3 regions of the Mesorhizobium sp. P2_D1 genome follow, and region 2 is predicted to be linked to each of the others. Evidence: riboswitches for the same ligand, from Rfam matches in the RefSeq annotation. Region 2 holds a riboswitch; each other region holds the start of a gene.
The links. Region 2 has a riboswitch for cobalamin ahead of AC1D0I_RS13055 (CbtB domain-containing protein). Riboswitches for the same ligand answer to the same signal wherever they lie in the genome.

Region 1 (2,256 bases), on a different contig from region 2:
GTCATCGCATTCATCCTCTTGTCCTCACTCTTGCCCTGTGCATGTCGAGATCCCAAAACCGCTGCGCACTTTTGGGCGACATGCACTAGGCAACGCTGCGCAGCGCCGGCCGGCCGCCTTCGGCAAGGCGCGGGCCGATGAACGACGCGTACCACTCGACGAACTGGATGACGCCACCCTCATGCAGCTCCGAATATGGGCCGGGCTCGTAGGCGGGCGACAGGATGCCGAAGGCGTTTTCCTCGACGATCCGCCGGTCCTGGTCGTTCGTCTCGGTCCAGACGTGTGTGAGTTCGTCGAGATCGTAATCGACGCCTTCGACCGCATCCTTGTGAACCAGCCATTTGGTCGTCACCGCGGTCTCCGTGGCGCTGATCGGCAACACCCGGAAGGTGACGGCGTGGTCGCCCAGAATGTGGTTCCAGGTCGTCGGATAGTGATAGAGCAGCAAGGAGCCGATGCGGTCGGTTGAAACGCCGTCGGACAGGTTCTTCTTGACTGCACGCTTTCCCGTCATCGTGTAGCTGACGGCATCGCGCAGCAGCGGCGCGCGGGTGGCGCGGTACTGTCCGGCCGGGTCGATGCGGAATTTGCTCGGCAGGCCGGCCGCTTCGCATTTCGCCCAGTGCGCAAGCATTTCCGGGTCGCTGTCGGCGCCTTGCACGCCGGTCACCGTGGGTGCCTCTGGAAACGTCTTGCAGAGCTCCGGATGATTGCCGGCGCAATGATAGCACTCGCGGTTGTTTTCCCAGACCAGCTTCCAGTTGCCCTTCTCGACAGTGGTCGACTCGAACGCCACCTTGGCTTCGCGCAGCCGGTGCGGCAAAAGGTAGGGCTCGATCATTGCGCGCATCGGTGCGAAATCCGCCGGCTCCTTGGCAAGGCAGATGAAAATGTAGCCACCGACGCTTTGGCAGGCGACTGGCTTCAAGCCGAACTGGCTCTTGTCGAAACTGTCGGCCATCTGCCTGGCAAACAAGAGCCTTCCGTCCAGCTCGTAGGTCCATTGGTGATAGGGGCAGACCAGCTTTGCCGCCGTGCCTTTGTCGGAATTGCAGACGCGGCTGCCGCGATGGCGGCAGGAATTGTGGAAGGCGTTGATATTGCCCTTCTGGTCGCGGACAAGCACGACTGGATAGTCGCCAATCTGCGCCGTGATGTAGCTGCCCGGCTTCGGCAGCTCGCAATCATGACCGATGAACAGCCAGTCGCGATACCAGATCAGCTCCATGTCGAGCTTGAAATAGTCTGGATCGGTGTAGAAGGGCTGTTCCAGTGAAAAGCCTTGCCGCCGGCCACTCAAGAGCCTCAGCATGTCGTTGCGAGCATCCATGTCCTGTCCTCGTTTCTAAGGACTGAACTGGTGGTGACGGAGGAAGGATTGGACGCAGGCCGGCGATGCGCCGGACATGCACTATCCGCCTCTTGACCGCCCACCGCGATCAGTCGAGTCTAGACATCTCGGGCTGGTTTCCGGGCTCTGGAGTTGTCCTTGCGGACCATCGCGACACCTTCCCAGGCGTTTGCCCAGTGGTCTCCCGTTGCGACTTGAACTCCACCACCGTTGCGGGGGCAGCGCCGGATTCTGACCGGCTTCCCAATTCTCCGCCTCGTCGTCACGAAGCGGCACCTGAGATGACATGATCTAATCACGATCGCGGGCGCGTCATCGGCATGAAAACGACATCGTATCCATGCGGCGCGACACGCTTGCGAAACGTTCCGGTCGGCGATCGCGAAGCGGAAGCCTTTCTCTTGGGTAACCATAGCCGGCTCCAATCTAGCCGAATCCGACCCCTTGCCAGGAAGCAAAAAAGGTCAAAGGTATCGAAAAGTGACTATTAGCTGCCGCTAAAATCGAACCGAACGGTTCGTTTCTGTTGACGGTGCGTGCAGGACGTGTGAACGCTGGGCCTCCGACACAGTTGGTGATCGGGGTGCCTACTTCGTACAACTATTTGATATAACTTAGAAAAACATTGAGTGTGGAAACCCGTGGCACAATTTCAAGTGGTGGATTCTTGGTCCACGTGGAACAACTTCGTGATTGGCAATGGCTGGATGGCTCTCCCACATCGGGACTGTCCGAACGACGCGATTTCTTCCCAAGACACGCCGCTAGACGGACGGCAAAAATAAGAAATACTGGAGTACCAAAAAATGAAAAAGATTATCCTCACTGCCGCCGCCCTTCTGGCCATTTCCGGCAGCGCCTTCGCGAACAGCGACCACTATGGTTCGAATGCCCCGGCAGCC
Region 2 (2,256 bases):
CGTCATCATAGGCTTGCGCCGTGGCGATATAGGTCCATGGCGAGGGCAAAACCGTCGCCAGGGTTTCGGCATGCGCGCTCTTGCCAGAGCGCGCACCGCCGATGATGAAGGTCAGCTTGCTGCGATCAGGCAAAGCTGTCGCGCAGGCTGGTCGCTGTGCCGGTGAAGCGGCCGCGCACCACGCCGACGACGGCGCCGAGCACCAGCCAGAACACCAGGTTGGTCACAGTGACCGCCACCACGAACTCGTGGTGCAGGCCTTCAGGGATCGGCGTCTCGAAACTGTCGGGCTGCGGTGCGCCGACAATATGCGGCGCGACGATCAGCAGGACGGCAAGGATCGCGAGCGGCAGCGACTTGCGGAACGCAATCAGGCCGAGACCCGCCGCGGTCGCCACCACGGTTGCCCACCACCAGATCTGGCGCTGCGTGAGATCGGCCGCCGGCATCGCGGGCAATTCCGGTGGCAGGCCGAGGCCCGGTGCCAACGTGAACACGGCAAAGCCGGCCAGGCCCCAGAACACGCCCTGGCGCCAATTGCCGATGCCGCCGGCGAATTCGGAAACCGCGACCAGGATCAGCGCAAAACCGATGCCGGTGACGATATTGGCGACAACGCTGAAGGCGAAACGCTCGAAACCGTCGGCCGGTGCCCAGCCTTCGTCTTCCGCGGCCGGCGCGGCTGCTTCCGCCGGCGCCGGGGCGGCAGAACTCATGGCATTCCCCGCCGGAGCGGCCGTGCTCATGGCATTGGTATCGGTTGCGGCCGGAGCGGCATGGTCATGGTGGTGGCCGCCGCCGGCCTGTTCGTAGACTTCCGCCTTGAGGATCAGCGGCACGGTGGCATAGGCCTGCAGGCAGGCGAGAACGACGCCGGCCACGAGCCCTGCGATCGCCGCGATGAACACGACGTTGCGAAACAGGTTCATGATGTCAAATCCTCGTCAGTGGCAGGGAAACGCCATCGAATGGCGATAGTCGTGAGCCGCATTGTGGACCGCATCGATATGCGAGAAGCCGACAAAGCCGACGACGAAGATGCCGATCAGCGCCACGAGTGCAAGCTGCATGAAGCGCGACTGCGAGGAGACGGAGGCGCCGAGGGAGACGGAAGCGGTAGTCATGTCTTGTCCTTTCACCCTCCACCCGAGGGCATCGAAGTCAGTTTCCTGTCGCCGGCAGGTCTCCTGGCTCGCGGATCAGCGCCCTTCCCCACCTTCCCGAAGAGAAACCTTCAGTGGCATATGGAGAGGACTACCGCACACAGTTGCGGGGGCAGCCACGGCATTGGGCAACAAGTCCGCCCGCACCGCATTCCCTCTTGGCTCCAAACGGAACCGACGACAAGCGCGACTATAGGGAAAATCGTCGCGACCGGCAAACCAAATTCCGCCGACAACCAGCGCGATTGCGCCATCCAGATAAATCGGGTCTCCGGCACAACAATTGACAATTCCCGTGGTCGGGTGTCGGCTGACAAGTCCACAGGAAGCCAGCCATGCAGCCCATTGCCAGCGAGCGCGATCCCTACAACGGCCTGACCCGGGCCGAACCGACGCTGCCATCGTCGGCCTATTGGGATGCGGACAGTTATCAGCGCGATCTCGACGCCATCTGGTACAAAAGCTGGTTGCTCGTCTGCCGCGAGGCCGACCTTGCGCAGCCGCTTTCATTCCGCACCTTCCGCGTCGGCACGCAGGAAATCGTCGTGCTCCGCGACGAGACCGGCGAACTGCGCGCTTTTCACAACACTTGCCGCCATCGCGGCTCGCAGCTTTGCCAGGAAGGCGAAGGCCGGCTGAAGGCGCGGCTCATCACCTGCCCCTACCACGCCTGGTCCTATTCGCTGCGCGGAGACCTCGTGCGCGTGCCGTCGAAGTCGCTGCCGGAAGGCTTCGACAAGGCAAATCATCCGCTCTATCGCGTGGCGCTCTCCGTGTGGCGCGGTTTTGTCTTCGTCAATCTGCAGGAGGACGCCGCCGGCTCGGCGGAAACCTCCTTCGATCCGGCGTCCGGCAGTCTCGCCAACTGGCCGCTGGAAACGCTTGTTACCGGCCATGTGCTGCGCAAGGTGATGAACTGCAACTGGAAGATCTTTTGGGAAAACTTCAACGAGTGCCTGCATTGTCCAGGCGTCCACAAGGACCTGTCGCGGCTGGTGCCGATCTATGGCCGCGGCCTGATGGGTCGCCATGACGATCCCGAATGGTCCCGCCACGCCGACAATGACGCGCCGGAGTTTTCCGGCGGTCTGCG
Region 3 (2,256 bases), on a different contig from region 2:
CGGTGAGGCAAGACCATCGTTCGGGAGCATGACTCAGTCGGCGTCGAGCGGCTCCGTTCCAACCGGCTTGCCGTCGCGCGACAGCCTGATCTTCTCGACCTTGTCCTCGGCGGCCTTCAGCAGCCGGTCGCAATGCGCCTTCAGCGCCTCGCCGCGCTCATAGATCCTGATCGACTGGTCGAGCGGCACGTCGCCACGCTCCAGATCATCGACGATCTTTTCCAGCGCATCGAGTGCCTGCTCGAAGCTCATCGCCTTGACGTCTTCGTTGGTCTCACCAGCCATCATTCATCCTTTCATCAGTCGCCCGACATGGGCGGCGACCGAAAATGCCAGTCCCTGCAGATCGTAGCCACCCTCTAGCAGGCTGACGAGCCGGTTGCCGCTGTGGCGCGTGGCGCGCTGCATAAGCTGGCCGGTCGCCCAGTCGAAATCATCCTCTGTCAGGTTGATTTCGGCCAGCGGATCGCGATGGTGCGCGTCGAACCCCGCCGAAATGATGATCAGGTCGGGCGCGAAATTGTCGAGCGCCGGCAGGATACGCGACAGCAAGGCATCACGAAAAACCTCGCTGCCGGTCTGCGGCGCCAGCGGCGCGTTGACGATGTTGCCGGCGCCGGTTTCGCTCTTCGCCCCGGTGCCGGGATAAAGCGGCATCTGGTGCGTCGAGCAATAGAGCACCGACGGATCGTCCCAGAAAATGTCCTGCGTGCCGTTGCCGTGATGCACGTCCCAGTCGACGACCGCAACGCGCTCGACGCCATGTTTCTTCTGCGCGTAGCGCGCGGCGATCGCCGCCGTGTTGAAGAGGCAGAAGCCCATGGCCGTGGTTTTTTCGGCATGGTGGCCGGGCGGCCGTGCGGCGACGAAGACATTGTCGGCGCGGCCGGCAAAGACATCGTCTACGGCGGCGTTGGCGGCGCCGATCGCGGTTATGGCCGCTTGCCAGCTCTTCGGGCTGACTGACGTGTCGGCGTCGATGCGGGCGATGCCCTCGTCGGGAATGGCGGCGCGGACGCGGGCGACGAAATCGGCGGGATGCGCGTAGAGAATGGTGGCCTCGTCGCCTTCAGGCGCCTTGATGCGATCGAGCCCGACAAAAGCCTCATCGTCGAGCACCCGTTCGATGGCGCGCAACCGGTCCGGCCGCTCGGGGTGACCGGGCGGCGTGATGTGTTCAAGGAAGATCGGATGGGTATAGAGACGTGTGGCCATCCTCCCTATCTAGTGCCCCGACGTCGCGATGGCCATGCGTTGTGGCCTGATGGCTGGGGAAAATCACACATGCGTCCATCGGTGTCGCTGCAGGCATTGGCGTCGTCAGCGCTTCGGCGTAAGGTCGCTGCCACTGCCTGGTGCCCGCCGCAAGCGGGAGAATCGGGAACACGGTTGAACTCCGTGGCGTGCCCAACGCTGTAAGGGGGACCGCGCCGGTAAATGCCACTGTCGATGACGGGAAGGCACCGGACGCGGGTTGATCCCGAGCCAGAAGACCGGCCTGGCAGGCATCGTCATCCGCATGGTCAGGCGGATGAAATGGATTGCAATCGCAAGGGGACACGCGATGCCGGAACACATGACCGCCTCTGTTGGCGACGGATTTGACCAGAATGCGCGCGATGCGGTCTATCGCGCCATGTTCACGCGGCGCGACGTGCGTAGCCATTTCCTGCCAACCGCGCTCGACGATGAGGTGCTGGCGCGGCTGCTGCTTGCAGCTCACCATGCGCCCTCGGTCGGCTTCATGCAGCCTTGGAATTTCATAGTTATTCGCGATGCCGAGCGACGGGAAAAAGTGCGTGACCTGTTCCTGGCGGCGCGTGAACAGGAACTGCCGGCCATCGCGGAAGAGCGACAGGCGCTTTACCGCAAGCTCAAGCTGGAAGGCATCTGCGAAAGCGCGCTCAACATCTGCATCACCTGCGACCGGCAGCGCTCGAAGGGTTCGCCACTGGGGCGCTGGCACAATCCGGAGATGGACCTCTACAGCACGGTCTGCGCGGTGCAGAATTTCTGGCTGGCGGCGCGCGCCGAGGGTGTCGGAGTCGGCTGGGTCAGCATCATCGAGGCGCAGGCATTGAAAAGCCTGCTGTCAATTCCCGAGCATGTGACGCCGGTCGCCTATCTCTGCGTCGGTCGAGTTTCTGAGTTCGCGCCAAAGCCGGACCTCGAAGCACATGGCTGGGGCCGCCGCTTGCCACTGCCGGAACTGATCATGAGCGAGACCTTTTGCGGACAAGGTGAAGCGTCGCTCAA

Region 1: it holds a riboswitch for cobalamin, as region 2 does, so the genes downstream of both, AC1D0I_RS02620 (aromatic ring-hydroxylating oxygenase subunit alpha) here and AC1D0I_RS13055 (CbtB domain-containing protein) in region 2, are expected to answer to the same signal.
Region 3: it holds a riboswitch for cobalamin, as region 2 does, so the genes downstream of both, bluB (5,6-dimethylbenzimidazole synthase) here and AC1D0I_RS13055 (CbtB domain-containing protein) in region 2, are expected to answer to the same signal.

Annotation. Positions count from the first base shown of each region.
Region 1 covers NZ_JBFUDZ010000002.1:21,518-23,773, reverse strand. Annotated here, with positions in the region: gene AC1D0I_RS02625 (FAD-binding oxidoreductase) at 1-5, opposite strand, end outside; gene AC1D0I_RS02620 (aromatic ring-hydroxylating oxygenase subunit alpha) at 86-1,333, opposite strand; cobalamin riboswitch at 1,448-1,649, opposite strand; gene AC1D0I_RS02615 (DUF680 domain-containing protein) at 2,161-2,256, shown strand, end outside.
Region 2 covers NZ_JBFUDZ010000014.1:75,171-77,426, forward strand. Annotated here, with positions in the region: gene cobU (bifunctional adenosylcobinamide kinase/adenosylcobinamide-phosphate guanylyltransferase) at 1-133, opposite strand, end outside; gene AC1D0I_RS13050 (CbtA family protein) at 126-929, opposite strand; gene AC1D0I_RS13055 (CbtB domain-containing protein) at 945-1,124, opposite strand; cobalamin riboswitch at 1,161-1,357, opposite strand; gene AC1D0I_RS13060 (aromatic ring-hydroxylating oxygenase subunit alpha) at 1,499-2,256, shown strand, end outside.
Region 3 covers NZ_JBFUDZ010000006.1:31,627-33,882, reverse strand. Annotated here, with positions in the region: gene AC1D0I_RS07445 (exodeoxyribonuclease VII small subunit) at 34-285, opposite strand; gene AC1D0I_RS07440 (histone deacetylase family protein) at 289-1,215, opposite strand; cobalamin riboswitch at 1,337-1,516, shown strand; partial or broken gene bluB (5,6-dimethylbenzimidazole synthase) at 1,520-2,194, shown strand.